One region of the Klebsiella ornithinolytica genome, then DNA from elsewhere that is predicted to be linked to it. Evidence: predicted binding sites of a transcription regulator. Region 1 holds the regulator's gene; each other region holds the start of a gene.
The links. The regulator PurR, encoded in region 1, represses purine synthesis genes. The targets are predictions, from matches to a motif close to CANGCAAACGTTTGCNTG.
Positions count from the first base shown of each region.

Region 2: pyrD (quinone-dependent dihydroorotate dehydrogenase) is a predicted target of PurR. The motif match lies at 2,849-2,866, and genes of this name have one in related genera.
Region 3: pyrC (dihydroorotase) is a predicted target of PurR. The motif match lies at 4,155-4,172, and genes of this name have one in related genera.

Region 1 is NZ_CP130153.1:2,372,570-2,383,033, forward strand. It holds gene punC (purine nucleoside transporter PunC) at 261-1,445, opposite strand; gene punR (DNA-binding transcriptional activator PunR) at 1,555-2,466, shown strand; gene purR (HTH-type transcriptional repressor PurR) at 2,485-3,510, opposite strand; gene cydH (cytochrome bd-I oxidase subunit CydH) at 3,807-3,896, shown strand; gene Q1L34_RS11100 (MFS transporter) at 4,060-5,226, shown strand; gene sodB (superoxide dismutase [Fe]) at 5,269-5,850, opposite strand; gene Q1L34_RS11110 (GNAT family N-acetyltransferase) at 6,150-6,641, shown strand; gene Q1L34_RS11115 (C40 family peptidase) at 6,680-7,558, opposite strand; gene grxD (monothiol glutaredoxin 4) at 7,896-8,243, shown strand; gene rnt (ribonuclease T) at 8,296-8,943, opposite strand; gene gloA (lactoylglutathione lyase) at 9,050-9,457, opposite strand; gene Q1L34_RS11135 (alkene reductase) at 9,705-10,464, opposite strand, start outside.
Region 2 is NZ_CP130153.1:3,662,425-3,672,888, forward strand. It holds gene Q1L34_RS17570 (YcbX family protein) at 1-1,026, shown strand, start outside; gene zapC (cell division protein ZapC) at 1,033-1,575, opposite strand; gene pyrD (quinone-dependent dihydroorotate dehydrogenase) at 1,743-2,753, opposite strand; gene ssuE (NADPH-dependent FMN reductase) at 3,004-3,579, shown strand; gene Q1L34_RS17590 (sulfonate ABC transporter substrate-binding protein) at 3,572-4,534, shown strand; gene ssuD (FMNH2-dependent alkanesulfonate monooxygenase) at 4,531-5,676, shown strand; gene ssuC (aliphatic sulfonate ABC transporter permease SsuC) at 5,687-6,478, shown strand; gene ssuB (aliphatic sulfonates ABC transporter ATP-binding protein) at 6,475-7,248, shown strand; gene pepN (aminopeptidase N) at 7,359-9,974, opposite strand; gene pncB (nicotinate phosphoribosyltransferase) at 10,305-10,464, shown strand, end outside.
Region 3 is NZ_CP130153.1:3,517,158-3,527,621, reverse strand. It holds gene trhO (oxygen-dependent tRNA uridine(34) hydroxylase TrhO) at 1-664, shown strand, start outside; gene Q1L34_RS16900 (YceO family protein) at 650-763, opposite strand; gene solA (N-methyl-L-tryptophan oxidase) at 840-1,958, opposite strand; gene bssS (biofilm formation regulator BssS) at 2,084-2,338, opposite strand; gene dinI (DNA damage-inducible protein I) at 2,725-2,976, opposite strand; gene pyrC (dihydroorotase) at 3,049-4,095, opposite strand; gene Q1L34_RS16875 (lipoprotein) at 4,218-4,778, opposite strand; gene mdtH (multidrug efflux MFS transporter MdtH) at 4,892-6,100, opposite strand; gene rimJ (ribosomal protein S5-alanine N-acetyltransferase) at 6,330-6,914, shown strand; gene Q1L34_RS16860 (YceH family protein) at 6,924-7,571, shown strand; gene Q1L34_RS16855 (Gfo/Idh/MocA family protein) at 7,574-8,497, shown strand; gene murJ (murein biosynthesis integral membrane protein MurJ) at 8,610-10,145, shown strand; gene Q1L34_RS16845 (MFS transporter) at 10,200-10,464, opposite strand, start outside.

The DNA.
Region 1 (10,464 bases):
AAACAGCGTAGACGCTTTTTTGGCTTTGTGAGAAATCTCACGGAATATCCGTGAAGCTGCTATCCGACGTAGAACAGAGGAAGGGCGATAACCCTTGCCGAAAGGCCTTCCATGGTGAAACGGGACGCATCCTGCTGCCGTTAATCGTAAAAAATATTTTATTTATGTGAAGCCGGTTCAGTATAGGCCGCTGAAATCCGGCTTTCAATAAAAATATATTAGCAGGCTAATTACTGAGCCTTAACATCGCCGAAACGCGTTTATGCATGCGACGATTCGGTAGTCAGGCAGGCGCTGTGACGCTGCATAAAATAACCCAGCCCGGCCAGCACGATCGAGACCAGCATCACGCTGGTGGTGGTGAGCAGCGGTGTGGCAATCAGCGCGGAGACCAGCAGACTGGTCAGGAAGCACAGACCAAGCTGCAGCGTATTCTGCAGCGCGGCGGCACGGCCGGTCGCCTGCGGGAACGGCTTCAGTGCCTGGGCGACAACAATCGGGTAAATCCCGCCATTGACAACGGCCATCACGCAGAAGGGAATCATCACCGCAATGATTGAGACATCTTCAACCCGACCAACCATCCAGGTTGCAGCCACGCTGACGGCGAAAATCACCAGCAGCCAGGGCAGCAGCTGTTGGCCCTGCCATTTCTGCAGCGCCGCGCGGCATCCATAGCCACCGACTAAAAAGGCGATTGTCTGCGGAACATAGCTAAGACCGATAGCGGTCGGGCTGTAGCCCATCTCATGGAGAATAAACGGCGACCCGGTCAACCAGGCAAAAAAGCTGGCGGAGCAGGCGGCGTAAATCAGCACGTTGCCGCTGTATTCGCGCGAACGCAGCAGCGTCATAAAGGTCAACTTCTCGCGGACATCACCCTGCGGCCTGACGACCGGCTTCAGGCGTAGGGCGGGTACCATCAGCAGCAGGGCGATGGCAAACAGGGTGGCAAAAATGGCCTGCCATTCCAGATGGGCAAGCAGCCAGCTGCCGAGCAACGGCGCCAGAGCCGGCGATAGACCCACCAGCGGCATGATGGTGGCGAAAATACGGTTAGTGCGCTGGGCTGGATAATAATCCGTGACCATCGCCTGCCAGGTCACCGCCGCCGCGCAGACGCCGATCGCCTGAATAAAGCGCAGCACCAGCATCAGGGTGGCATCCCGCACCCACAGCATTCCCAGACAGCTGATAGCGAAGATCGCCAGCCCGGTCAGCAGAATCGGTTTACGTCCGTAGCGGTCCGAGAGCGGGCCCCAGAACAGCTGTCCGATGGCGAAGCCGGCGAGGAACAGGCTCAGACTGGCGCTGACCGACGCCGCAGACGTATTGAGATCTTGCTGGATGGCCGAAAAGGCCGGCAGATACATGTCGGTGGCGAGGAAACCCAGCACGCTGAGTCCCGCCAGCCACACTAAAAATCCTTTCCCGGGTTGTTGCATAACATTCTCTTATAGGTGCAGGTATGATGCCGCAGAGTGTAGGGAGTGCATTCTGGCTTGTGAAACGCTAATATTTGCTACATGCATTCAAAATTTTTGCAGGCAGAATATGTGGTCCGAATACTCACTCGAAGTTGTTGATGCTGTCGCCCGCAACGGCAGCTTTAGCGCAGCGGCTCAGGAGCTGCACCGCGTACCTTCGGCGGTCAGTTATACCGTACGTCAGCTGGAGGAGTGGCTGGCAGTACCGCTTTTTGAACGCCGCCATCGCGATGTCGAATTGACCCCCGCCGGGCTCTGGTTTTTACAGGAAGGACGATCTGTTATCAAAAAAATGCAGATCACTCGCCAGCAGTGTCAGCAGATAGCCAACGGCTGGCGCGGCCAGCTGTCGATAGCCGTAGACGACATTGTTAAACCGGCCCGTATGCGTCAGATGATTGTCGATTTTTATCGTCACTTTCCCGATGTCGAGCTGATTGTTTTTCAGGAGGTCTTCAACGGCGTCTGGGACGCGCTGGCCGACGGGCGCGTGGAACTGGCTATCGGGGCAACGCGTTCGATTCCGGTCGGGGGGCGCTACGCCTTTCGCGATATGGGAATGCTGAGCTGGCATTGCGTAGTGGCCAGCCATCACCCGCTGGCGCAGATGAACGGGCCACTGAGCGATGATGTGTTGCGCAACTGGCCGTCGCTGGTCCGGGAGGACACTTCCCGTTCGTTACCGAAACGCACGACCTGGCTACTGGACAACCAGAAAAGGGTAGTGGTGCCGGACTGGGAATCATCAGCTACCTGCCTCTCGGCGGGATTGTGCGTAGGGATGGTGCCGAGCCATTTTGCTCGCCCCTGGATTGACCGCGGTGAATGGACCGCGCTGGCGCTGGAAAACCCGTTCCCGGACGCCGCGTGCTGCCTGACCTGGCAGCAGAGCGACACGTCACCGGCGCTGTCGTGGCTGCTGGATTATCTGGGGGACAGCGAAACGTTGAACCGGGAGTGGCTGCGGGCGCCGGAGTAACCGGCGCCGCACGGGCGATCAGCGACGATAATCGACGAACGGGCCGTCTACGACGGAGCGACGCTCTACCAGCCGCGGGTGAACCTCAATAGATTGCGACTCTTCACGCTTGTTGACGATACGATCCATCAGCATATTGAAGGCCGCTTCCCCCAGCGAATCTTTCGGCTGGTGGATGGTGGTCAGCGCCGGGCTGAAATAGCGGGCGTTACGCACGTTATCATACCCGATCAGCGAAATGTCCTGCGGCACGCGCAGTCCCATCTCATCCGCAGCACAGATTGCGCCCATCGCCATGATGTCGCCGCCGCAGAAGACCGCCGTCGGGCGATGCTGCTGGCTGAGGATCTGCTGCATGGCGCGGTAGCCGGATTCAGGCTCGAAGTCGCCCTGAACAATCCAGCTTTCCGGAACGGCGATCTGCGCTTCTTCCATGGCTTTCATAAAGCCCGCCAGGCGGCCGGCGCCGGTATTACGCTCCAGCGGACCCGGGATCACGCCGATTTCACGGTGGCCGCGTTCCACCAGATAGCGACCGGCCATATAGCCGCCTTCGAAGGCGTTATCGATGACCGAATCGGTGAAGTCGGCTTTGGATTCACCCCAGTCCATTACCACCATCGGAATATGGCGGTACTCTTCCAGCATGCTGAGCACCGATTCCGGATATTCAGAACACATAACCAGCAGGCCGTCGACGCGCTTTTGCGCCATCATCGACAGGTAGGCCTGCTGTTTTTCGAGATCGTTCCACGCATTGCCCAGAATCAGGGTATAGCCTTTCTGGAAACAGCTCTTTTCTACGGCTTCAATAATCTCAGCGAAATAGGCCGCTTCGCTGCTGGTGGCCAGCAGGCCAATCGATTTGGTGTGATTAACCTTCAGGCTGCGAGCAACGGCACTGGGGGAGTAGTGCAGCTCTTTGATCGCCGCCCACACGGCGTTGCGGGTTTCTTCCGCCACGAAACGGGTTTTGTTAATTACATGTGACACTGTTGTAGTGGAAACGTTTGCGCGCTTCGCTACATCTTTAATTGTTGCCATTACTTCTCACTCCAGACCTTGACCTGATCGTCTGATTATCGATACGTAAACGTTTGCCTATACACACCCTGAATACAATTTTCAACATTGCATCACGTCGGGAAAACGACACAGAACGACAGGAAGGGGTCAATGGCCGATACGCTTTCAAATTAGCGTGGGATTTTGTCCGATCTTGCGGCAAAGGGGAAGAGCAAAAATGTGCATCACCCTAAAACATGGAAGATTTTTGCGCTATATTGTGCAAAAATGAGCAAGCTCACTTTTCATGTGGGGATAACTGGGGGGAAAAATTGATGGATACAGATTTAAAGTTTTCGCTGACGACAACGATTATTGTCCTGGGTCTCATCGTGGCCGCCGGCCTGACAGCGGTGCTGCACTGATTTATCAGGGGGAGAGGCCTCTTTCCCCCGACATCCCGCCATTATTATCAATTTCGCAAAAATCTTTTGCCATTTCGTTTACTTTTGTTTTTTTGTGATTGATGTCATGCTTTTGACTTCTGATGAGATACCGTCGCCGATGGCGGTCTGCTGGAGTCATTGAATGAAAATCAACTTTCCCTTGTTAGCGCTGGCGATAGGCGCGTTTGGTATTGGCACCACGGAGTTTTCCCCGATGGGGCTGCTGCCGGTAATTGCCAAAGGCGTCGACGTGTCAATTCCGGCGGCGGGAATGCTGATCAGCGCTTATGCGATCGGCGTGATGGTCGGGGCGCCGCTGATGACTTTGCTGCTCTCTCATCGCGCGCGCAGAAATGCGCTGATTTTTCTGATGGCGATCTTTACGCTGGGTAACGTCCTCTCCTCAATGGCGCCGGATTACACCACGCTGCTGATTTCGCGCATTATCACCAGCCTTAACCACGGCGCTTTCTTCGGCCTCGGTTCGGTGGTGGCGGCGAGCGTGGTGCCAAAACACAAACAGGCCAGTGCGGTGGCGACCATGTTCATGGGGTTAACCATCGCTAACATTGGCGGCGTTCCGGCGGCGACATGGCTTGGCGAGACCATCGGCTGGCGGATGTCGTTCCTCGCGACGGCAGGTCTGGGGCTGGTGGCGATGGTCAGCCTGTGGTTTTCGTTGCCCAAAGGCAGCGCTGGCGAGCGTCCGAACGTAAAGCAGGAGCTCTCCGTGCTGGTTCGTCCGCAGGTGCTCTCCGCATTGCTGACCACCGTGCTGGGGGCCGGCGCGATGTTTACCCTCTATACCTATATTTCACCGGTGCTGCACACCATTACGCACGCCTCGCCGCTGTTCGTCACCGCCATGCTGGTGTTGATTGGCGTCGGCTTTTCGCTGGGTAACTACCTCGGCGGTAAATTCGCCGACCGTTCCGTCTCCGGGACGCTGAAGGGGTTTCTGCTGCTGCTGATGGTCATCATGCTGGCGATTCCGCTGCTGGCGCAGACACAGCTGGGGGCTGCAATCAGTATGGTGGTCTGGGGGGCGGCGACCTTCGCCGTGGTTCCACCGCTGCAAATGCGGGTGATGCGGGTGGCTCATGAAGCGCCGGGGCTCTCTTCGTCGGTCAATATCGGGGCCTTTAACCTTGGCAATGCGCTCGGTGCGGCAGCCGGTGGCGCGGTGATTTCCGGCGGACTGGGCTATGCCTTTGTGCCGGTGATGGGGGCGATAATTGCCGGTGTGGCGCTGCTGCTGGTGCTGTTCGGCGGGCGTTCGCAGCCGGAAGAGGCGTTGGTCGGACAGTAGTCGGTGTATTCGCAGAAGGGTTTCCCCTTCTGCGTTAGCGTTTTAGGCCGCCAGGTTGGCCGCCACAAACTTCCAGTTTACCAGCGCCCAGAAGTGCGCCAGATAGTCAGGACGGGCGTTGCGGTAGTCGATGTAATAGGCATGTTCCCAGACATCCACGGTCAGCAGCGGTTTGGCGTCGCCGGTCAGCGGCGTGCCAGCGTTGCTGGTGGAGACAATGCTCAGGCTGCCATCGCTATTTTTAACCAGCCATGTCCAGCCTGCACCAAAGTTCTTCGCTGCCGCGTCGGTAAACTTCGCTTTGAACTCTGCGAAGCTGCCGAAGGATTGATTGATGGCGGCTGCCAGCTCACCTTCCGGCTCGCCGCCCGCATTCGGCGCGAGGCAGTTCCAGTAGAAAGTATGGTTCCAGACCTGGGCCGCATTGTTAAAGATGCCGCCTTCAGAAGAGCGGACGATCGCTTCTAAAGATTGACCTTCAAACGCGGTGCCTTTGATCAGGTTGTTGAGGTTGGTGACATAGGCCTGGTGATGTTTGCCGTAGTGGTATTCCAGGGTTTCTGCGGAAATGTGCGGCGCCAGGGCGTCTTTTGCATACGGTAATGCAGGTAATTCAAACGACATTGTTACTCTCCTTATAACTTCTTGTTTTCTAGCTCACATTCAAAGGATGTTTGACCATCCACAACAGCATGTACTGTCCCTCGCCGGGGCGAGTGCAACAGGTTTTTATTGTGATCGGAATGCTAACACTTGCAGAAGGGAGTTAAAAGCCTTGCAATGATAAAGGGTATATTTAACAAATGTACCTGGTTAAGCCTTCGCCGGAGCGCAAGGCAGCGCATTTCAGCAGAGCCGGTTGATCGCTGTTGCTGTTGAAATATAAAGTGATTACTGAAAAATCCATTTTGCAGAGGTCTGTTTTGTCTAACATAGTCTATCGCCAGGCGTCCCTGGCCGACGTCGAACGCTGTTTTGAAATTGAAACGAGCGCGTATGAAGGGGATGAGGCGGCTACCCGTGAAAAGATTGCCACCCGAATCCAGCAGTACCCGGAAGGATTTCTTTGCATGGAACGGCAAGGAGAGGTTATTGGCTTTATTAACTCAGGGTGCGCGTGGGAAGTCGTTATGTCGGATGAAGCCTTCAAGGAGCTGGTCGGGCACGATCCCCGCGCGCCGAATGTAGTGATTATGTCTGTAGTCATTGCGCCTGAACACCAGGGAAAAGGGTATTCGACCGCCCTGATGGAGCGATTTATCCGGCAGATGGCACAGGCGCAGAAGAGCGCCATTCACCTGATGTGCAAAGACCGACACGTGGCCCTGTATGAGCGGTTTGGTTTTCGCTACGAGCGGCCTTCGGCCTCGGATCATGGCGGGATGTCCTGGCATGAGATGAGCATGGCGTTATAGCCGGGGAATTGACCTGCCGCAGGTGCGGCAGGTCAGGTTCAGCGAATGGTTTTGGGGGTCATCACCCGGCGTGCGCCGACATAGTGGCGAATCCAGTAATCTTCGCTTAATGAGGTGATCTGAATATCGCGGCCGGTACGCGGCGACTGAATAAACTTGCCGTTGCCAACGTAAACGCCGACGTGATCGGCGGTGCCGCGCCCACGGGTGCGGAAGAAGACCAGATCGCCGCTCTGCAGCTCGCCGCGATCGACCGGACGGGCATCGCGCAGGTGATACATCTCATTGGCGGTGCGCGGAATGCGGATTTTTACCAGATCCTTATAGGCGTAGTAGACCAGCCCACTGCAGTCAAAACCAGTACGCGGCGAGGTTCCGCCCCAGCGATACGGTTTGCCAATCTGATCCATTAACTTCGACATCGCGGTGCTTTGCGCTTTCTGCACGCGGGCTTTGTGCGCATCCGCCAGCGTCAGCGGCGGTTCTTCCGCGATTGTTTTACAACGTTTTTTATAGCCTTTACGGACGACGCATTTGCTCTGCATGCTGGCCATGACCGGAGCCGGTTCGGCGGCCGGCGCGATCGTTTTCGCACACTGCTTTTTATACCCTTTACGCAAAACGCATTTTTTGCTGCCGGCGGCCTGACGGTTCAGCGCCGTCTGGCTGGATGCGGTGGTGCGAGTGGGGTGTCTGGTGCGGGTGGCCGTTGAGGCTTTCTTGCTGGCGGTTTTGGTTGTGGACTTCGTTTTCTGAGCGGTGGCTTTTTTCTTACGTTCTGTTGTGTCTTTCGCCGCGTGCGCTTTTGGCGTGGCGGAGGTGTGCGTATGCCCTGAAGCATGCGCCAGTGGTGTAAATGAGATAGATGTAAACAGTAATGCACAGAGCGAAATCGCGATTTTGTTTAGCCGCGCCACTGAGCAATCCCCTGATTAATGACAGATATGTACCCATACCTGACGGTGAATGACAAAACCCAACGATTCTAAAGCATAAAAACCCGGAAAGTTAATACTCTTTTGTATCTAAAGTGTCGTTTGATTAACAATTGCAAAAAATTATCTCAGACATTAACCACCTTGTACGCGAAATGTACAGCGATACCGCTTTTCGGTGGCCAAAATGATATTTTTAAGGCAACTTCTGACCACAGAAGATAAAATATAATGAGTGAAAAAAATGTTATTATCTGTCCTGCGTTCAGGACGCTACAATGACAAATTACTGCCGTATAGAAGTTAAGGAAGCATGACAATGAGCACGACTGTAGAAAAAATCCAACGTCAAATCGCTGAAAACCCGATCCTGCTGTACATGAAAGGGTCTCCGAAACTGCCAAGCTGCGGTTTTTCCGCTCAGGCTGTGCAGGCGCTGTCTGCATGCGGCGAGCGTTTTGCCTACGTTGACATCCTGCAGAACCCGGATATCCGCGCGGAACTGCCGAAATATGCGAACTGGCCGACCTTCCCGCAGCTGTGGGTTGATGGCGAGCTGGTTGGCGGTTGCGACATCGTGATTGAAATGTATCAGCGCGGCGAACTGCAGCAGCTGATCAAAGAAACGGCGGCAAAGTACAAGACCGACGAGCCGAAAGCTGAATAAGTCTGCTGCCAGTAAAAAAGCGACTTCCTGTGAAGTCGCTTTTTTTTGTCTCTTACTCTTGTCCGGCAAGCGGTAACGGCCAGCCGCCAAGACGTTTCCAGCGGTTGACGATTTCGCAAAACAGCTGCGCCGTCTGCTCGGTATCGTACAGCGCAGAGTGCGCCTTGGTGCCATCAAACGCCATACCGGCGGCCAGGCAGGCTTTGGACAGCACCGTCTGACCGAGGGCCAGTCCACTCAGCGCCGCGGTATCAAACGTCACGAACGGGTGAAACGGATTACGTTTGAGTCCGGCGCGTTCGGCGGCGGCCATCGTAAAGGTGAGATCGAAGGTCGCGTTGTGCGCCACCATGATGGCACGATTACAATCGTGCTCCTTAATGCCCTTGCGGACCATTTTAAAAATGGCGTGCAGGGCGTCGTATTCGCGCACCGCGCCGCGCTCGGGGTCGTTCGGATTGATGCCGTTAAAGGCCAGCGCTTCAGGCTGCAGATTGGCGCCTTCGAAAGGTTCAACATGAAAATGCAATGTCTCGTCCGGCATTAACCAGCCTTGCTCATCCATTTTCAACGTAATGGCGGCGATCTCAAGCAGGGCGTCGGTTTTAGCATTAAACCCGGCGGTTTCTACATCAATTACCACGGGGTAGAAACCACGAAAACGGTCGCACAGACCATTAAGTTGAACGTTCTCGGACATCTGATTCTCTTAACTGGAAAAAAGTAGCGCGCATTATGGCAAATTTTGCCGCGCCTTGCAGCAGGAAGGGGAAAAACAGCGGGCGCCGATAAGCGCCCGGAGCAGGTTAGTTGCCAAGACCTTTGCCGGCATCTTTCTCTTCAATCAGCTCGATTTTGTAACCGTCCGGATCTTCAACGAAAGCGATCACCGTGGTGCCGCCTTTCACCGGACCGGCTTCGCGGGTGACGTTGCCGCCGTTCTGGCGAATACGCTCGCAGGCTTCGGCGGCGTTATCCACGCTCAGCGCGATATGACCGTAAGCGCTGCCGAGGTCGTATTTGTCAACGCCCCAGTTGTAAGTCAGCTCGATAACCGCCGTATCGCTCTCCTCGCCGTAGCCGACGAAGGCCAGCGAGTATTTGTACTCGGTATTTTCGCTGGTGCGCAGCAGCTTCATGCCCAGCACGTTGGTGTAAAACTCGATAGAACGTTGCAGGTCGCCAACGCGCAGCATGGTGTGAAGTAAGCGCATAGTTTTTATACTCCTTGTTTACAGCCCCTTAGCAGAGACCGTATGTGCAATTGTCTGAATAGCGTAACAAAACGGACAAGGCGTTTCATACCCCTGAGCACTATATCGTAAAAAGGCCGCCATTTCAGGCGGCCCTTACGCCGATCTTTCTTATCGCATCCGCGGACGGCGTGAGTGCGTCCAGGACGTGCAGTCAGATGCGACAGAATACGAGTATAGCGGCTAAACGTCGCCATACCCGGCTGGATTATAACGTCGGGTAGTCGGTATAGCCTTCCGCACCGCCGCCGTAGAAGCTTTCAGGGCGCTGCGGGTTCAGCGCGGCCTTGTGCTGCAGACGTGCGACCAGATCGGGGTTGGCAATATAGTCACGACCGAAGGCGACCGCATCAATTAAGCCTTTGCCGATCAGATCGTTGGCTTTTTCTACCGTATAGGCGCCGGCGCCGATAATCGCCCCCGGGAAGCGATCGCGCACTTTTTGGCGGAATGCGTCGCTGTACGGCTGGCCGCCGGCCCAGTCCGGCTCGGACATGTGCAGATAGGCAATGCCGCGTTTGGCGAGTTCTTCAATCAGATACAGCGCATCGGCTTCTTCGTTCGGGCCATTATCGACATTCTGGAAACTGCCAATTGGCGACACGCGGATCCCGATACGATCGGCGCTCCACTCTTTGCTGACGGCATCGACAACTTCCAGTACCAGACGCGCGCGGTTTTCAACGCTGCCGCCGTATTGATCGGTACGGTGGTTGGAAGAAGGAGACAGGAACTGATGTAGCAGGTAGCCATGCGCAGAGTGCAGCTCTACAAGGTCAAAGCCGGCATCGCGGGCATTGCCGACCGCCTGGCGGAAATCATCGACGATCCCCGGGATTTCATCGAGCTCCAGCGCACGCGGCATGGAGGTGTCGACGCGAATAGCGTGGCCATGCTCATCGCGCAGGGAGGTTCGGGTGCCCGCGCTGATAGCAGAAGGCGCAACCGGCGCTTCGCCGCCGGGCTGC
Region 2 (10,464 bases), 1.3 Mb from region 1:
GGCCTGGCCTTCGATCGCGCCTTTATGGTGACGGAAACCGATGGCACCTTTATTACTGCCCGCCAGTTTCCACAGATGGTGAAGTTTACGCCATCCCCGCTGCACGACGGTATTCATCTGACGGCGGTAGACGGCAGCAGCGCGATAGTGCGCTTCAGCGATTTTTCAGCGCAGGGTGCGCCTACCGAGGTATGGGGGAATCACTTCACCGCGCTGATTGCTCCGCCATCGGTCAACCAGTGGCTCAGCGGTTTCTTTAACCGCGATGTTCAGCTCCGCTGGTTAGGCCCTCACCTCACCCGGCGGGTGAAGCGCCATGATGCCGTCCCACTCACCTTCGCCGATGGTTTCCCCTATCTGCTGGCTAACGAAGCCTCACTGCGCGATCTGCAACAACGCTGTCCGGCCAGCGTACGAATGGAGCAGTTTCGCCCTAATCTGGTGGTGATCGGCGCGGCGGCCTGGGAAGAGGATACCTGGAAAGTGATTCGCATTGGTGACGTGGTTTTTGACGTCGCCAAACCATGTAGCCGCTGCGTGCTGACGACCGTCAGTCCGGAACGGGGGCAAAAGCATCCCTCCGGTGAACCGCTGGCCACGCTGCAGCAGTTCCGCACCGCGCTGGATAACGGCGATGTCGATTTTGGGCAAAACCTGATTGCCCGCAACAGCGGCGTCGTGCGCGTGGGCGATGAAGTGGAAGTGCTGACTCGCGGCCCGGCAAAAGCCTACGGCGCAGGCGAGAGCGACGATACGCCGGCGGTTGTCGCACAGCCGGATGCGGTCATTGAAATTGAATGGCAGGGGCAGCGGTTTAGCGGCAATAATCAGCAGGTATTGCTGGAGCAGCTGGAGCAAAAAGGCATTCGCATCCCCTACTCTTGTCGGGCTGGGATTTGCGGCAGCTGCCGCATCAGACTGGAAGAAGGCGAGGTCAGCCCGTTGAAGAAAAACGCGGTCGCTGGCGATGGTACGATTCTGTGCTGTAGCTGTATACCGAAAACGGCCTTACGGCTGGCGCCTTAGCGCGTTTTAGACCGCCTGACCCAGGCTGTAGCTGGTCATACCCTGCGCCGGTTGCAGCCTGTCATTCATGATTTTAATCACATCCCCCAGCTGCATGACTCGCCCGGCGACCGTCACGCCCGGCTGCGCCAACAGACAGAGCGCGGCATTTTCACCCGGTTCAACCACCAGCAGATTAACCTGCTGTCCGCTATCGCTGAGCCAGGCGCTGGCGGCATCGCCGGTGGCGGGCTGCCAGGAGACCTCATGCGTTGTGAAGTGCCAGCTTTTTGGCATCTGCGGTTTCAGGAAGCGAATGGCGACCAGCGCGTTGAGAACTAATTCCGCGCGCTGCTCTTTAGATAACTCGATATCGCGACATTTTTCTTCAAAAGAGAAATACAGCGCGGCATCGTCAACACAGAATCCGGAAGGTGAGAAGGCGTCGGGCGTCAACATTCGACGCGCAAACCGCGAACGGAACAACATACCATTGGCCAAATCGAGCATCATACGATCGTGCTCTTCATCGTAATACCAACGCCAGTTATCGTCAGGTTTAATTCGCATCGTTCCCCCGTCCTCTTTCCCGTGCATCTCTTATGCAATAGCATCCTGCAGCAGAATAATTTCCAAAATTAAGAAAAGACTAAAATGTCTAAATAAGCAACAATGAAGGAATATAAAACAACCAGGGCCGGAAATAAAGCCCTGGGGGGGATCAGAGGGGGAAAAGATTAGATATGGGTAACAATTTCTTTAATCAGCGGAGGGCCTTTAAAAATAAATCCGGAATAAATCTGGACAAGGCTGGCACCGGCGGCGATTTTTTCCCGTGCCGCGATCACCGAGTCAATCCCTCCGACTCCGATAATGGGCAAACGACCATTTAATTCTGTCGCCAGCATACGGATAATTTCCGTACTCTTTAATTGCAACGGACGACCGCTGAGACCACCGGTTTCATCACAGAATTTCATTCCCTGGACCAGCGAACGATCGAGGGTAGTATTGGTGGCAATGACGCCATCAATATTATGACGAACTAAACTATCGGCCACCTGGATCAATTCCTCAAGAGAAAGATCCGGCGCGATCTTCACAGCGACTGGAACATATTTCTGATGCTTTTGCTGCAGCTCAAGCTGCTTATTTTTAATACCAGAGAGTAAATCATCCAGGGCATCGCCGTATTGTAAGGTGCGCAGGCCTGGGGTATTCGGTGAAGAGATATTAATGGCGATATACCCGGCATACGGATAGACTTTTTCCATACAAATCAGATAATCATCTTTACCCTGCTCAACCGGCGTATCTTTATTCTTACCGATATTAATACCGAGAATACCGTCAAAATGCGCCTTTTTAACGTTCTCAACCAGGTTATCAACACCGTGGTTATTAAAGCCCATGCGGTTGATCAAACCTTCGGCATCCACCAGACGGAAGATCCTCGGCTTATCGTTCCCCGGCTGCGGACGCGGCGTTACGGTACCAATTTCAATGGAGCCAAAACCCATGGCGCCGAGCGCATCAATGCACTCGCCGTTCTTGTCCAGCCCAGCGGCCAGACCCAGCGGATTTTTAAACGTGAGACCCATGCAGGTGACCGGTTTGGACGGTACCTTCTGACGGACCAGCATTTCCAGCGGCGTACCTGATACACGGCGTAATTGTTGAAAAGTAACTTCATGAGCGCGCTCAGGATCGAGCTGAAAAAGGGCTTTACGAACGAAGGGGTAGTACATGAACTCTCCTGGATTCCCGGTGTGCAAACCGGGGGCGTATTATGTTCGATCGACGCCTGAAAGGGAATTGACCTACGACAAAAAATCTCGCATCCAACGCAAACGTTTACTTTTCTCCCCCGCGTTATGCAATTTCTGACAAAACTAGGGTGGAAAAATCATTTAGGGAAATAAATCGGCTCTGTCACACTGCCATTAAATGTTATCAATTATAGATAAATGCAAACATTTGGTTATAAGGAGAGAGAAGATGCGTGTCATTACACTTGCGGGCAGTCCGCGTTACCCTTCCCGTTCCAGCGCGCTTCTGGAATATGCCAGAGAGACGCTCTCCGCGGCAGATGTTGAAGTCTGCCACTGGCATCTGCAAAATTTTGCTCCGGAAGACCTGCTGTATGCTCGCTTCGATAACCCGGCATTACATACGCTGAATGAACAGCTGGCAGGCGCCGACGGGCTTATCATCGCTACCCCGGTCTATAAAGCCTCTTTTTCCGGCGCGCTGAAGACGCTGCTCGACCTGCTCCCGGAACGGGCGCTGGAGGGAAAAATCGTCCTGCCGCTGGCGACCGGCGGCACGATCGCCCACATGCTGGCGGTGGATTATGCACTGAAGCCGGTGCTCAACGCCCTGAAAGCGCAGGAGATTCTGCACGGAGTGTTTGCCGACGATAGCCAGGTTACCGACTATCAACATAAACCGCAGTTTACCCCTAATCTGCAGGGGCGGCTCGATCTGGCGCTGGAGACCTTCTGGCAGGCGCTGCATCGCCCGACCAGCCGCGCTCCCGCGCTCAAGACCCTCCGCGGGGTGGAACATGCATAACCTTTTCAGGACTCTCGCGCTGGGCGGGTTGCTGACGCTATCGGCCCTGAGCCATGCCGCACAATCCGCGCCGGACGCGCTGCGCATCGGCTACCAAAAAGGCAGCGTCAGTATGGTGCTGGCTAAAAGCCATCAGCTGCTGGAAAAGCGCTACCCGAACACCAACATCTCCTGGGTAGAATTTCCCGCCGGTCCGCAAATGCTTGAAGCGCTAAACGTCGGCAGTATCGATCTGGGGAGTACCGGCGATATCCCACCGATTTTCGCCCAGGCCGCCGGAGCCGATCTGGTTTACGTCGGCTCGGAACCGCCGAAGCCAAAAGCGGAAGTGATTCTGGTTGCGGAAAATAGCCCAATCAAAACCGTCGCTGAACTGAAGGGTCGCAAAGTCGCGTTTCAGAAAGGCTCCAGCTCCCACAACCTGCTGCTAAGGGCATTGCAGCAGGCGGGACTGAAATTCAGCGATATTCAGCCCGTTTATCTTGCCCCCGCGGACGCCCGCGCGGCGTTTCAACAGGGCAATGTTGATGCCTGGGCTATCTGGGATCCCTACTATTCAGCCGCTCTGCAACAAGCGAGCGCCCGGGTGCTTAAAGACGGAACCGATCTGAAACAAACCGGCTCTTTCTATCTGGCTTCACGCCCCTATGCAGAAAAGAACGGCGCCTTTATTAGCGGCGTGCTCGATACATTCAGCCAGGCGGATGCCCTGACGCTGAGCCAACGCCCGCAGAGCATTACCCTGCTGGCAAAAACGATGGGACTCCCTGAAACGGTGATCGCCAGCTATCTGGATCATCGGCCGCCGACCACCATCACTCCGGTCAGTAGCGAAACCGCCGCCCGGCAACAGCAAACCGCCGATCTGTTCTACGAGAATAAGCTGGTGCCGAAAAAAGTCGACATCCGTACCCGCATCTGGCTGCCCGCAACCGCACAAGGAGCAAAATCATGAGTCTGAATATGTTCTGGTTTTTACCGACCCACGGTGATGGTCGCTACCTGGGGACTGAAGAGGGCGCCCGCCCGGTTGATTACGGCTACCTGCAGCAAATTGCGCAAACCGCGGATCGCCTCGGTTTTACCGGCGTCCTGATCCCGACCGGACGTTCCTGTGAAGATGCGTGGCTGGTTGCTGCTTCGATGATTCCCGTCACCCAGCGTCTGAAATTTCTTGTCGCCCTGCGCCCGAGCGTGACCTCCCCGACTGTCGCCGCCCGCCAGGCCGCGACGCTCGACCGCCTGTCTAACGGCCGGGCGTTGTTTAACCTGGTGACCGGCAGCGATCCGCAGGAGCTCGCCGGCGACGGAGTTTTCCTCGACCATACCGAACGTTACGAAGCCTCTGCTGAATTTACTCATATCTGGCGCCGCCTGATGGAAGGTGAAACCGTGACCTTCAATGGAAAACATCAGCGGGTACGCGGCGCGAAGCTGCTATTCCCTCCCCTGCAGCAGCCGCGCCCGCCGCTCTACTTTGGCGGGTCGTCCGACGTGGCGCAGGATCTCGCCGCCGAGCAGGTCGATCTCTATCTCACCTGGGGAGAGCCCCCGGAGCAGGTTGCGGAAAAAATCGCCCAGGTGCGTGAAAAAGCCGCCCGCCACGGTCGTAGGGTCCGTTTCGGTATTCGTCTGCATGTGATTGTCCGGGAAACCAATGAAGAGGCCTGGGAAGCGGCCGAAAGCCTCATCTCGCATCTTGATGACGATACCATTGCCCGGGCGCAGGCCGCCTTTGCCAAAACCGATTCCGTCGGACAGCAGCGGATGGCCGCGTTGCACAACGGTCGGCGCGACAAGCTTGAAATCAGCCCTAACCTGTGGGCCGGCGTCGGGCTGGCACGCGGAGGGGCGGGAACCGCTCTGGTCGGCGATGCGGCTACCGTTGCTGAACGAATCAATGAATATGCAGCGCTGGGTATCGATAGCTTCATCTTCTCCGGCTATCCGCATCTTGAAGAGGCTTATCGCGTCGGCGAACTGCTGTTCCCGCTGCTGGATGTCACTATCCCGTCGATTCCGCAACCGCAACCTCTGGGTCTGCAGGGCGAGGCGGTGGCAAACGAGTTTATTCCGCGCAAAGTCGCACAAAGCTAAGGAGCACGCCATGGCTACGTCTGCGCAAAAGCTGCTGCTGCGGGTTGCCCCCTGGCTTCTGCCGGTGGGGACCGTCATCATCTGGCAGCTCGCCTCTTCCGTGGGCTGGTTATCCACCCGCATCCTTCCCTCTCCGGAGGGGGTGCTCAAGGCCTTCTGGACGCTTTCCGCCAGCGGCGAACTGTGGCAACACCTGGCCATCAGTTCGTGGCGTGCTCTGCTGGGCTTCGCCATCGGCGGTTCCATCGGGCTGGTGCTGGGCCTGATCAGCGGTCTGTCGCGTTGGGGGGAGCGTCTGCTGGATACCTCGATTCAGATGCTGCGTAACGTCCCGCATCTGGCGTTGATTCCGCTGGTTATTTTATGGTTCGGCATTGATGAAAGCGCCAAGATCTTCCTCGTCGCGCTGGGGACCATGTTCCCGATCTACATTAATACCTGGCACGGCATCCGCAATATCGATCGCGGGCTGGTGGAAATGGCGCGTAGCTATGGCCTGTCCGGCTTCGCCCTGTTCCGCCATGTGATTCTGCCGGGGGCCCTGCCCTCAATAATGGTCGGCATCCGCTTCGCCCTCGGGCTGATGTGGTTAACGCTGATTGTCGCCGAAACCATCTCCGCTAACGCCGGCATCGGCTATCTGGCGATGAATGCGCGGGAGTTTTTACAAACGGATGTGGTGGTCGTCGCCATTATTCTTTACGCCATTCTTGGCAAACTGGCCGACTTCAGCGCGCAGCTGCTGGAACGCGTCTGGCTACGCTGGAACCCGGCTTATCATCTTCAGGAGGCCAACGCATGACCACTGCCCGTCTGAACCCAGGGATCCCGCTGTTGCTTAACGGCGTGACCAAACGCTACGGCGAAAATACCATTCTTAACGCACTGGATTTACATATTCCGACCGGGCAGTTTGTCGCGGTGGTCGGGCGCAGCGGCGGCGGCAAAAGTACCCTGCTGCGTCTGCTGGCCGGGCTCGAAAAACCCAATGGTGGCGAGCTGCTGGCCGGCTCAACGCCGCTGGCGCAGGTCCAGGAAGACAGTCGCATGATGTTCCAGGACTCGCGGCTGCTGCCGTGGAAAACGGTGATAGACAACGTCGGTCTTGGACTGAAGGGGCAATGGCGTGATGCCGCCCTGCAGGCGCTGGCCAGCGTTGGCCTGGAAAACCGCGCCGGCGACTGGCCAGCAGCCCTCTCCGGCGGACAAAAACAGCGCGTTGCGCTGGCCCGCGCGCTGATTCATCGTCCTCGCCTGCTGCTTCTCGATGAACCGCTGGGCGCGCTGGATGCGTTAACCCGGCTGGAGATGCAGGATCTGATCGTCTCGCTGTGGGAAGAATACGGTTTTACCGTACTGCTGGTCACACACGATGTGAGTGAGGCGGTGGCCATGGCGGACCGGGTGCTGTTGATTGAAGAAGGGAAAATTGGCCTCGATGTCGCCGTCGATATTCCGCGGCCGCGGCGGACCGGATCGGCCAGGCTGGCTGAACTGGAAGCCGAGGTACTGAACCGAGTCATGAAACGTGGCAAGAGCGAATCGGCGCCGCGCTTATTGAGCCACGGTTAATCCCGCCCGAAGATCGCCCCGGCGACGCTGCAGCTGTCGGGGCGACGGTCTGAGGTTGTGAATAGCCCGGATAAGGCGCATCCGCGCCGTTATCCGGGAGTCCTGCCCCGTTACGCCAGCGCCTTACTGATTTTTTCGAACAGATCCCCGGAGAGATTCTCCAGACCTTTCAGCTGTTCCAGCGCCGCGCGCATCAGCGCCTGGCGTTTAGCATCGTAGCGTTTCAGCCGAATCAACGGCTCAATCAACCGGGACGCCACCTGCGGGTTGCGGCTGTTGAGCTCGGTCAGCATCTCCACCATGAACTGATAGCCACTGCCATCTTCGGCGTGGAATGCCGCCGGGTTACTGCCGGCAAACGCGCCAATCAGCGAGCGTACGCGGTTCGGGTTGCTCATACTAAACGAGCGGTGATTCAGCAGACCGCGTACCGTCTCCAGAACATTGTCCGCCGGGCTGGTGGACTGCAGGATAAACCATTTATCCATTACCAGGCCGTCCTGGTGCCATTTGTCATCATACTCCTGCATCAGCGCATCACGGCAAGGCAGCTGCGCGGCAACCGCGGCCGACAGGGCAGCCAGCGCATCGGTCATGTTGTCGGCCTGATGATACTGGGCGACGACCAGCTTATCCGCCAGCTCAACGTCGCCAAACGCCAGATAGCGCAGGCAGGTATTGCGCAGTGAACGCTTGCCGATATCGGCGTGTTCCACGCGATAACTCGCCAGCTTGTTGACGTTGTAAACCGCGAGGAACTCGTCCGCCAGCTCTTTTGCAAGCGTGCGGGTCAACGCTTCACGGACCGCCGCAATGGCGATCGGATCGATGATCGCAAACAGCTCAGCGATTTCATTGGCGGAAGGCAACGTCAGAATTTCAGCCGCCAGCGCCGGATCGATCTTCTCATCCAGCAAAATCGCGCGGAACGCATCGGCAACGTGAACCGGCAGCGACAGCGGCTGGCCCTGCTGATGGCGGTTGACGTTCAGCTTGATATAGGTTGCCAGCAGGCTCTGCGCAGCATCCCAGCGGGAGAAGTCGTTGCGCGCGTGGCGCATCAGGAAGGTGAGCTGCTGGTCGCTCCATTTATATTCCAGCTTCACCGGGGCGGAAAACTCGCACAGCAGCGCCGGTACCGGCTGGAAGTAGACGTTGTCGAAGACAAAAGTCTGCTCGGCCTGGGTCACATTGAGCACGTGATGCACCGGGTGGCCCCCTTTCTGCAGCGGGATCACCTTCCCTTCGTTATCATACAGTTCGATATCAAACGGAATATGCAGCGGCTGTTTCTCCGGCTGTTCCGCGGTCGGCGGCGTACGCTGGCTGATGGTTAAGGTGTACTGTTCGGTTTCCGGGTTGTAGTCATCATGGACGCTCACCACCGGCGTGCCGGACTGGCTGTACCAGCGACGGAAATGCGACAGGTCGACGTTAGAGGCATCCTCCATCGCCTGGACAAAATCGTCGCAGGTGGCGGCGCTGCCGTCGTGGCGTTCGAAGTACAGCTGCATCCCTTTCTGGAAATTCTCTTCGCCCAGCAGCGTATGGAGCATGCGGATCACTTCCGCCCCCTTCTCATACACCGTCAGGGTATAGAAGTTATTCATCTCGATGACGCTATCCGGGCGAATCGGATGGGCCATCGGGCTGGCATCCTCAGCGAACTGCAGACCGCGCATGGTACGCACGTTGTTAATCCGGTTCACCGCGCGCGAACCGAGATCGGAGCTGAACTCCTGATCGCGGAACACGGTCAGCCCTTCTTTCAGGCTCAGCTGGAACCAGTCGCGGCAGGTCACGCGGTTGCCGGTCCAGTTATGGAAGTATTCGTGGCCGATGACGCGTTCAATATCGAGATAATCTTTATCGGTGGCGGTATCGGTGCGGGCCAGTACGTATTTGGAGTTAAAGACGTTCAGTCCTTTGTTCTCCATCGCTCCCATATTAAAGAAGTCGACGGCGACAATCATATAGATGTCGAGATCGTACTCGAGACCAAAACGGGTTTCGTCCCATTTCATCGAGTTCTTCAGCGAGGTCATCGCCCACGGCGCGCGGTCGAGATTGCCGCGGTCAACGAACAGCTCCAGCGCGACTTCTCGCCCGGAACGGGTTTTAAAGGTATCGCGCAATACGTCGAAGTCGCCGGCCACCAGCGCAAAGAGATAGCACGGTTTCGGGAACGGGTCCTGCCACTGGATCCAGTGACGACCATTTTCCAGCTCGCCCTGCGCCACGCGGTTGCCGTTGGAGAGCAGGTACGGATATTTCGTTTTGTCGGCGATAATTTTGGTGGTGAAGCGGGCCAGCACATCCGGACGATCCAGATACCAGGTAATGTGACGGAAACCTTCCGCCTCGCACTGGGTGCACAGGGCTTCGCCAGACTGATAGAGACCTTCCAGGGCAGTATTCGCCGCCGGGCTGATTTCATTGACGATGGTCAGGGTGAAATGTTCCGGCAATCCGCCAATCACCAGCTGGTTATTTTCTTCTTTATAGTTGCTCCACGGCTGGCCATCCACCTGCAGGGAGACCAACGTCAGGTCTTCACCATCCAGACGCAACGGCACATCGGACGCCGCCGCGTGACGGGAGACTTTGCTCTCAGCCGTAACCACGGTTTTCTCGGCATCCAGGTCAAAGGTCAAATCGATATCGCTAATGAGATAATCCGGCGCACGGTAGTCGTGGCGGTATTTGGCTTGGGGCTGTTGTGTCATAAAAAACCTTTAGCATGTTCCATAAAGTGTCAAACCCAGTCTATTCCTGTTGTGTAGATCGCGCTATGCAGAATCTTCATCTTTTCAACGCTAAACACGAAAATTGCTACATATTGATAACACAAGAGGCACGAAATGCGCTCGACCGGGTGCAAAGCTTGTGGTGTGATCCCTGTTCAATATATTAAACTAGGCCTCGCAAATGACCGCCAGCGTCGCCATCGACCGTCACTGCGGGACAGAGTCGGGTAATAAAGGTATACTCAGCCTCCTTTTTTCTGCTTCGGTTTTTGATGGAAACGCTCCAGTGAGAGGACGCTACTGCGCACCATGACACAATTCACTTCTCCTGTACTGCACTCGCTGCTCGATACGGACGCCTACAAGCTGCACATGCAGCAGGCTGTCTTCCACCGCTACGGCGATGTACACGTTGCGGCGGAGTTCCGCTGCCGCGGGGACGATCTGCTCGGTATCTACGCCGACGCAA
Region 3 (10,464 bases), 1.1 Mb from region 1:
TTATCTGAAAGCGGCGGAGGTGAATGCGATGCTGGACGATCCCGATGCGGTGTTTATCGATATGCGTAACCACTATGAATATGAAGTGGGCCATTTTGAGCAGGCGCTGGAAATCCCGGCGGACACGTTCCGCGATCAGCTGCCGAAAGCGGTCGAGATGATGCAGGAACATAAAGATAAAAAAATCGTTATGTACTGCACCGGCGGTATTCGTTGTGAAAAAGCCAGCGCCTGGATGAAGCACAACGGCTTCAGTAAGGTCTGGCACATTGAGGGCGGGATTATTGAATATGCCCGTCGTGCGCGCGAACAGGGGCTGCCGGTACGCTTTATCGGTAAGAACTTTGTCTTTGACGAGCGGATGGGGGAGCGGATTTCCGATGATGTGATTGCCCATTGCCATCAGTGCGGTACCCCGTGTGATAGCCATACGAACTGCCTGAATGACGGCTGCCATCTGCTGTTTATCCAGTGCCCGAGCTGCGCCGAGAAGTTCGCCGGCTGCTGTAGCGAGGCGTGCATGGAAGAGCATAAGCTGCCGGAAGAGGAGCAGCGTCAGCTGCGTGCCGGACGAGAAAACGGCAATAAGATCTTCAACAAATCTCGCGGCCGCCTGAACACGAAGCTGGGGATCCCGGACCCTGAGACCTCAGAAAAACCATAACCAGATAAGATCAACGATCGCCAGCAGCAGCCACAGTGCGAGATAAATCATAAAGTGCTCGCGGACGTTGTTGACCAGTAAATCGTACAGGCGACGCATAAACTCTCTCTGTGATGAACGGCCTCCTCTGAGGCCGTTTTTTATTGCTCAAATCAACACCGCGCACGGCGGCCATCTAACCCTGAAAGCGTGCCAGCGAGAAGGGGGTCAGGTCGAAGGCGGGGGTTTCCCCCTGGGCAAACTGCGTGGCAATTTCTCCCAGCACCGGGGCGAATTTGAAACCATGACCGCTTAACCCGCTAATCAGCAACGTTTCAGGATGGCCGGGGAGGGTGTCGATAATAAAGTCTTCATCCGCCGTATTATCGTAGGTACAGGAGGCGCCATGCAGGCAGCCGCCGATACCGGGCAGCACGTTACGCAGGAAGCTGAACGACTCAGAGCCGTCGGTGGCCACCGCGCCAAATGGCGTGCGTTCTTCCGGCGCGGAGATAAGTTGCCCGCCGTTGTGCTTGCCGATCTTCAGTTCATTGTCTTCCGCCGGGAAACCATAGAACTGGTCGCCGTTTGGCAGCTCACCGGTAAATGCCGGGAAGTGGTTTTTAGTGCTATAGCGTCCATCAGCCTGGAACCAGGCGAAGATTTTGCGTACGGGCTGGACTGGCAGGTCGGGCAGCAGACGCGTTACCCATGTACCGGCGCTGACCAGCAGTTTCTTGCCGCTGTAGCTGCCATCGGCGGTGTCGATTGTCACGCCATCCGGGTGATGGTGTATGGCGGTAACCGGGCAATTAAACAGCTGAGCGCAGCCCGCCTCACGCGCGAGACGTATCCAGGTTTCGATGGCCAGCTCGCTACGTAAAACCCCGGATGCCGGTTCGAATATGCCACGATAATCATCCGGTACGCGAATCTCAGGCCAGCGGGCCATGATAGCCGGGGCATCCATCTCTTCGACGTTCAGTTGGAACTGGCGGGCGCTGTTCGCAACGTTGCTGAGAAACGTCGAGTTTGCCGGGCCGAGGTTAATCACCCCGGTGCGTTCGAAGACCGCCTCGCCGCTGAGGGTTGCAAGCTCATCCCACAGCGCCTGCGCACGCAGCACCAGCGGGACATATCTCTCTCCTTCACCGTAGGCGTGACGGATAAGACGCGTATTACCGTGATGGCTGCCCTCCTGATGCGGAGGCGTGTGCGCGTCGGTCATCAGCACGTTAAGTCCAGCCCGGCGGGCATAATAGCCGGCAGCGGCGCCAGTGGAGCCGCTGCCGATAATGATGAGGTCGTATTGCATGTTCTGTTCCGGTTTTTTGCTTTATTAGCAGGGTAATTAACAACCTGCACATATACAAGCCCGAAAATAAATCAGGCACCCGCAGGTGCCTGTTTAGTTAGCATATATCGATCGCGGCATAATCATTAATGCCTGCGGTACTCGTTTGCCTGGTATTCACCTGATTCTATCTTCGCAATACCTGCTTCCAGGATAGAAATAAATTGACGTGCGACTTCCGTCGTTAGCCAGAGCGTCTGGCCAATTTCAGCTTCGTTACTGCTTTCTTGAGTGGGGTTTTGGTAGTGCAGGCGCAACATCATTGCATCGTAGCTATCAACGGTGCTGATGTCCCATCCGACGAGGGGATGGGTCTGGATGACTTCATTATTCTTTTCCATCATAACCCCTTATTCATATGTTAAAAGACAACAATTCTCGAGGTTTAATGCATATTTTTTGAAGCAAGTTAATTATATCAGCTGTTAAGAATAAACTCGAGAAATTAAATCAAACAGGGCGAGCTTTCATCTGTTTGGTGCTTTTTTGCGCAAATTTAGTGCCGTGCATCGTTATTTTTAAAGGAAATAATCAGGAGGAAAAAGAAAAGTCTGAGATTGCAACGGGGATAAAAAAGCCGGGGCGACCCGGCAAAAAAAGCACAATGAGGGAGCAAATTGAATTTGCTGTGCCTGACGCGATGTTCCGGCAGCTTTTGCTTCAGACTGGCCTGCTCTGTTTGTTCAGAGCCCGTGCCATTCTGCTGCGGCATGCTGCCAGAGAGGCGTCAGGATGCGTCATGGACAAACCAGTCATCAGCGCTTTCCCAGGTTTCTTGCAGGATTTCGCTTATCCGGTCTTTATCTTCTTTCAGGCCGCCAATGACGGACAAATTGTTATTGGCGGCAAAGCGTACGGTTACCTGGCTTGGAAGAGCCGGGAACTGCTGTTCAATGCGTCGGGAGAGTTCATTATTTAGCGCTTCTAAGGCGCCGTGCGGTAAGGCTGTAGATTTGGCGATAGACACTTCGATGCGCATGATTGCCCCCTGTGTAATATACTGGTTATTTATACAGTATTCAGTTTGCGTTTACAACAAGGGGCAGCGCTTTTATTTTTTCATCGTCCAGCGCAGGGTTTCACCGGCAAGGAAAGGCACCAGGGTGTCGTCCGGCAGGGCGATGCTTTCAACGACGGTGCTCTCTTCGCGCACCAGCTCAACAAAGGTATCATTCACCGGCAGGCCGTAGAAGCGCGGGCCGTTGAGTGAACAAAACGCTTCGAAGTGCTGCAGGGCATTCATCTCTTCAAATATCGTCGCATAGCTGCCCAGCGCGGTCGGCGCGTTAAAGCAACCGGCGCATCCGCAGCTGGCCTCTTTACGATGGCGGGCGTGCGGAGCGGAGTCGGTTCCCAGAAACGCGCGGCTAAAGCCGCTGGCAACCAGCTCACGCAGCGCCTGCTGGTGGATATTGCGCTTCAGAATCGGCAGACAGTAAAGATGGGGACGCACGCCGCCAACCAGCATGTGATTACGGTTAAACATCAGATGCTGAGGCGTAATGGTCGCGGCCAGCAGTTCGTTACCGTCGCGAACGTATTCGGCGGCATCTTTGGTGGTGATATGTTCGAACACCACTTTCAGGCCCGGTAAACGCTGACGCAGCGGCTCCATTACCGTTTCGATAAAGCGCGCTTCGCGATCGAAGATGTCAATCTCGGCGTGGGTGACTTCACCGTGAACCAGCAGCGGCATGCCCAGCTTTTCCATGCGCTCCAGCACCGGCATGATGGCATCGATGCTGGTGACGCCGTGGCTGGAGTTGGTGGTGGCATTGGCCGGATAGAGTTTGGCTGCGGTGAATACGCCAGCGTGGAATCCACGCTCCAGCTCCGCCGGGTCGAGCGTATCGGTCAGGTAGCAGGTCATCAACGGCGTAAAGTCGTGCCCGGCGGGAACGGCGTCAAGGATACGCTGGCGATAGGCTATCGCAGCTTCAACGGTGGTGACAGGCGGCACCAGATTCGGCATCACGATCGCCCGGCCATAAAATTCACTGGTGTAAGGCACGACGGTCTTCAGCATATCGTCATCGCGGAGATGGATATGCCAGTCGTCAGGGCGGCGGATTTTCAATACCTGGGATTGTGCTGTCATGGAAAGCTCCGGCTAATAGGGTCAGTCATCAGGGCTGTTTTTGCCGGGCACTAAGGATAAGCGTAAACGTTTTCCTTTGCATCAATTTCCGTAAAAAAACGGGCGCGGCAGCGCCCGTCGTATTAATTGGTGAACGGGATGATAATTTCGCCCGGTTTCACCTCGATGCCTTTTGCGTATTTTTTCGCCAGCGCTTCGCCGGTGCTGGCATCTTCGCGCAGAACGTAGGCCGGCTGCTGGTTAAAATAGCTACGCAGAGACTGATTCAGATAGGGAATCAGGGTCTGTACGACGGACTGCAGTTTCTCAGGCGACACTTTCGCATCAACCACTTCCATCTCCTGCAGGAAGATCGCGCCTTTCTCTTTATTAAAGACCGGCAGCGCCTTGAGCTTCAGGTCGATGGTGGCTTTCTGATTGCCGAATAACGAGTTCAGATCCAGGTTGGCAATGCCGCTCAGCGTCACTTTATTCGGCTCTTCACGGCCAATCGCACTGGTCAGATCGTGTAACTCAATATGGGCATCCGCCACGCCCGGCAGGCCGATATCTTTGGCGAAATGGTTACGTTTCTGTAGCGCCTGGTTAATTTCCTGCTCGCTAACTGAATACTGTGTGAGCTGGTTACAGCCGCTCAGAAGGCCGCTGACAATGAGCGCGGCCACGATAAACATCTTTTTCATTAGATTCCTTAACGGTCATGCCAGGACTTATCCTGACATAAAGCAGTATGGCCTGCCAGCATTCGACGCACTAGCGGAAAATGCTGAAAACAGGCCTTACCTTAAATCTCTGGTCAGGTACGTGGCTCCAGCATGCCGGACGTCGACCGCTTCTGGCTGAACTGCCACCACAGAGCAATGAAGGTAAACAGGCCGATAACACCCAGCATCAGCCACGGCAGTTCGGGCTGATTCAGCGCTTTACCCGCATCGAACAACCATCCGCCGCCGGCGTAGCCAAATGCGCCGCCAAAGGCCAGCCCCAGCCGACTGAAGCCCATATAGCTGCCGCGCGCCCGGGCATCGGCTAAAGAGGCTCCCAGGGTTTCCCGCGCCGGTTCCGCAACGATCGATCCAATATAGAAGATACAAATCAGGGTAAACAGCTGCTGTAAATTGCTGGTCAAGCCAATAGGCAACATGGCGAGGGTCATCACCAGTAACCCGGCCATCAGCCGATGCTCCAGGCGAAATCGCTGTTCGCTCCAGCGGGCAATGGGATAGAGCAGGGTTAACGATATAGCGGCTTCAATGGCATACATCCATTTTACCGCGGTCGGTGAACCGGCGATGTCGTTAACCATAATGGGCAGCATGAGCATCACCTGGACGGCCAGCATATAGTAGCCGGTGAGCGTCAGAACGTAGGTGACAAAGCGCTTGTCGCGCAGCACCCGGCCCAGGCCTTCCCGCACCGGTGTTTTCACGGTGGAAAGCTTCCACGCCGGGAGATACCAGGCGTTGAACGCGGCGCAGGCGACAAACAACGCCGCGCCCACGCTGCAGACCAGGCGGAAGTCGTATTGCAGCAGCCAGCTGCCGAGCAGGGCGCCAATCACCGCCCCGGCGCTGTCCTGCATCATCAGAATCGAAAAGAATCGCCCGCGCTGATGCGGACGCACCAGCTTGACCACCAGCGCGGCGCGCGGCGGATCGAACAGGGTGCCGCCGAGCCCGGAGAGAATGCAGGAGAGCCACAGAACCCACGGTTCATGGGCCACGGCCATCGCCGCGAAACCGCCCGCGCGCATGAGCATGCCGGTGACGATCATCGGCTTGGCGCCAAAGCGATCGGCGACCGCGCCGCCAAAAATGCCTAATCCTTGCTGTACCAGCTGGCGCAGGCCGAGCGCAATCCCGACCATCAGCGCCGCCCAGCCCATCTGGTCAACAAAGCGAATAGAAATTAGCGGGAAGACGACAAAAAAGCCCAGAACCACCAGCATGTTGTCGACCAACAGGAAATATTTACCCAGGCTCCTTGCCTGCGATACGCGGGACATTTCCCCTCCAGGGAAAATAAAGAGTTACCCGGATAGTGTGCGGGGAAGATGCTGACTTTCCCAGCATCATTGCGACAATATTTTTTTATCAAAAAGCAAGAACGATAGAGTCTATTCATCGAAAAAGGGAGATGGTGCAGAAAATGGTATGTTGCTGTTTTCACACAACCGTTCAGGACAGGTATAGTGAAAGGAGCAGGGTAATCAGTCAGGGGAACAGGAGAAGGGAATGTTTGGCTATCGCAGTAACGTACCTAAGGTGCGTTTGACGACGGACAGGCTGGTGGTGCGGCTGGTATACGATCGTGACGCCTGGCGTCTGGCCGATTATTACGCGGAGAATAAAGGGTTCTTAAAACCCTGGGAGCCAGTGCGCGATGACAGCCACTGCTACCCCTCTGGCTGGCAGGCGCGTTTATCGATGATTTCCGAGTTTCATAAACAGGGCTCGGCATTCTATTTTGCGCTGCTCGATCCGGAAGAGAAAGAGATTATCGGCGTGGCAAATTTTTCCAATGTGGTTCGCGGGTCGTTTCATGCCTGCTACCTCGGCTATTCCATTGGCGAGAAGTGGCAAGGCCAGGGGCTGATGTTTGAGGCCCTGACCGCGGCGATTCGCTATATGCAGCGCACGCAGCATATCCATCGCATCATGGCCAACTACATGCCGCATAATCAACGTAGCGGCGATTTACTGGCTCGTCTTGGCTTTGAAAAAGAGGGGTACGCCAAAAATTATCTGCTGATTGACGGGCAGTGGCGTGACCATGTACTGACGGCGTTGACGACACCGGACTGGACTCCGGGTCGCTGAGGAGAGAGCATGAAATATCAGTTAACCGCACACGAAGCGCGCGTCATCGGGTGTCTGCTGGAAAAACAAGTAACCACGCCTGAGCAGTATCCGCTGTCGGTCAATGCGGTGGTGACCGCCTGCAATCAGAAAACCAATCGTGAGCCGGTGATGTCGCTGAGCGAAAGTGATATTCAGGATCTGCTGGATGCCCTGGTCAAACGCCATTACCTGCGTACGGTCAGCGGTTTCGGCAATCGGGTGACCAAATATGAACAGCGCTTTTGTAATTCCGAGTTTGGCGATCTGAAACTGTCTCCGGCGGAAGTGGCGATCGTGACGACGCTGCTGCTGCGCGGCGCGCAGACGCCGGGCGAGTTGCGCAGCCGAGCGCAGCGAATGTATGACTTTAGCGATATGGCGGAAGTGGAGAGCGTGCTGGAAACGCTGGCAACCCGGGATGACGGACCTTTCGTCGCTCGTCTACCGCGCGAGCCAGGGAAACGAGAATCCCGCTATATGCATCTGTTCTGCGATGATATGGACTCGCTTATTACCGCCGTCGAGGCCGTCTCGCCGCCGGCCGATGATCTTCTCGCGCGGGTTGAGGCGCTGGAAGGCGAAGTCGCGGAACTGAAAGAGCGGCTGGCCTCGCTGCTGGCTCACCTGGGAGATTAATCGTGACCGCGAAATTACGCATTGGCGTGGTGGGGTTAGGGGGCATCGCGCAGAAGGCCTGGCTGCCGGTGCTGGGCGCCGCAGACGGTTGGACGCTGCAGGCGGCCTGGTCGCCGGGTAAAGAGAAAGCGCTACGCATCTGCGACGCCTGGCGCATTCCTTATGCCGACTCGCTGGAGCAGTTGGCGGCGCAGTGTGACGCGGTCTTTGTGCATACTTCAACGGCTTCGCATTTTGAGGTGGTGAGCCGCCTGTTGCATGCCGGGGTGCATGTGTGCGTGGATAAACCGCTGGCCGATAAGCTGAATGAGGCAGAGTCGCTGGTCGAACTGGCGGCGCGCCGCAAGCTCACGCTGATGGTCGGTTTTAACCGTCGCTTTGCGCCGCTGTATCGTGAACTCAAAACGCAGATGGGCGGCGCCGCATCGCTGCGCATGGATAAACATCGCAGCGACAGCATCGGCCACGATCTGCGTTTTACGTTGCTGGATGATTATCTGCATGTGGTGGATACCGCGCTGTGGCTGGCGGGCGGTACCGCGCGCCTGAGCGGCGGCTCGCTGCACACCACGGCTCAGGGCGAAATGCTCTACGCCGAACACCACTTCAGCACGCCTCAACTGGAGGTCACCACCAGCATGCACCGGCGTGCCGGTAGTCAGCGGGAGTGGGTGCAGGCGGTGACTGACGGCGGACTGTACGCCGTCTGTGATATGCGTGAATGGCAGGAAGAGCGCGGTCAGGGGGTGATTATGCGCCCGGTTCCGGGCTGGCAAACCACGCTCGAGCAACGGGGTTTTGCCGGCTGCGCTCGCCACTTCATCGAATGCGTGCAAAATCAGACGGTTCCGGAAACTGCGGGTGAACAGGCGCTGCTGGCGCAACGGGTGGTCGAAAAACTCTGGCGCGAGGCAATGAGTGAATAATTGGTTGTAACATCTGGGAGTAGTAATTCATGACGAACCCGGTAGACTATCGCCACTTTCCAGCGCCCGCAATCGCGGGCGTTTTACTTCAGGGTTGTGGAATAACACGTTAATGAACCTTTTAAAATCACTGGCAGCAGTCAGTTCGATGACCATGTTTTCACGCGTTTTGGGGTTTGCGCGTGATGCTATCGTCGCCCGAATTTTTGGCGCAGGGATGGCGACGGATGCCTTTTTCGTCGCGTTTAAATTACCGAATTTGCTGCGCCGTATCTTCGCTGAAGGGGCGTTCTCTCAGGCATTTGTTCCCATTCTTGCCGAATATAAAAGCAAGCAGGGCGAAGATGCGACCCGCGTGTTTGTGGCCTATGTCTCTGGCCTGCTGACGCTGGTTCTGGCGGTCGTTACCGTTCTTGGAATGCTGGCGGCACCCTGGGTGATTACCGTGACCGCGCCCGGTTTTGCCGACAGCCCGGATAAATTTACCCTGACCACCCAGCTGCTGCGCATCACCTTTCCTTATATTCTGCTGATTTCACTGGCGTCGCTAGCCGGGGCGATTCTCAACACCTGGAACCGTTTTTCCGTTCCCGCTTTCGCTCCGACGTTCCTCAACGTCAGTATGATTGGTTTTGCTCTGTTTGCCGCACCCTATTTCCATCCGCCTATGCTGGCGATGGCGTGGGCGGTCACCGTCGGCGGCGTGCTGCAGCTGGCCTATCAACTGCCGCATCTGAAAAAGATTGGCATGCTGGTTCTGCCGCGCATTAACCTGAAAGATGCCGGCGCAATGCGGGTGGTCAAACAGATGGGGCCGGCGATCCTCGGCGTCTCCGTCAGCCAGATTTCATTGATTATCAACACCATCTTTGCCTCGTTCCTGGTATCCGGTTCGGTGTCGTGGATGTATTACGCGGATCGCCTGATGGAGTTTCCGTCCGGGGTCCTTGGCGTGGCGCTGGGGACTATCCTGCTGCCATCGCTGTCAAAAAGCTTTGCCAGCGGTAATCATGATGAGTACTGCCGCCTGATGGACTGGGGGCTGCGCCTGTGCTTTCTGCTGGCATTGCCAAGCGCCGTGGCGCTGGGGATCCTGGCGAAGCCGCTCACCGTGGCGCTGTTCCAGTACGGGAAATTCAGCGCGTTTGATGCGGCGATGACCCAACGCGCGCTGGTGGCTTACTCCGTCGGACTGATGGGACTGATTGTCGTTAAGGTACTGGCGCCGGGCTTTTATTCACGGCAGGACATTAAAACCCCGGTAAAAATCGCGATCGTTACGCTGATTATGACCCAGGTGATGAACCTGATCTTTATTGGCCCGCTGAAGCATGCCGGGCTGTCGCTCTCTATCGGCCTGGCGGCCTGTCTTAACGCCGGTCTGTTGTACTGGCAGCTGCGTAAGCAAAAGATCTTTACTCCGCAGCCGGGATGGTTCTCCTTCCTGCTGCGCCTGGTGGTTGCGGTGCTGGTGATGTCGGCGGCGCTGCTGGGTATGATGTATATCATGCCGGAGTGGTCGCAGGGCTCCATGCCGTTCCGTCTGCTGCGCCTGATGGCGGTTGTGGCGGCGGGCGTAGTGGCGTATTTTGCCACCTTAATGGCGCTGGGCTTCCGGGTAAAAGAGTTTGCCCGACGTACGGCCTGAGGTCATTCGCCGGATTGAAAAAGACCCGTTCCGCATGGCGGAGCGGGTCTTTTTTTATCGGACTGCGCGCGCTACGGATGCCAGACGGGCGCTTTCCCGCAGACGAATCGCGAGCGCAATCGCGCCGGTGACCACGGCCAGAACAACAACACCGTTCCAGCCGGCGACCACGTATAGCCGACTGCCGAGTACTGAACCGAGCGCCATCCCAATAAACACGCCGGTGAACAGCAGGGCGTTCAGGCGACCGCGAGCCTGCGGCTCGAGGCTATAAACCAGATTCTGGTGCGCGACCAGGCTGGACTGTAGACCGAGATCG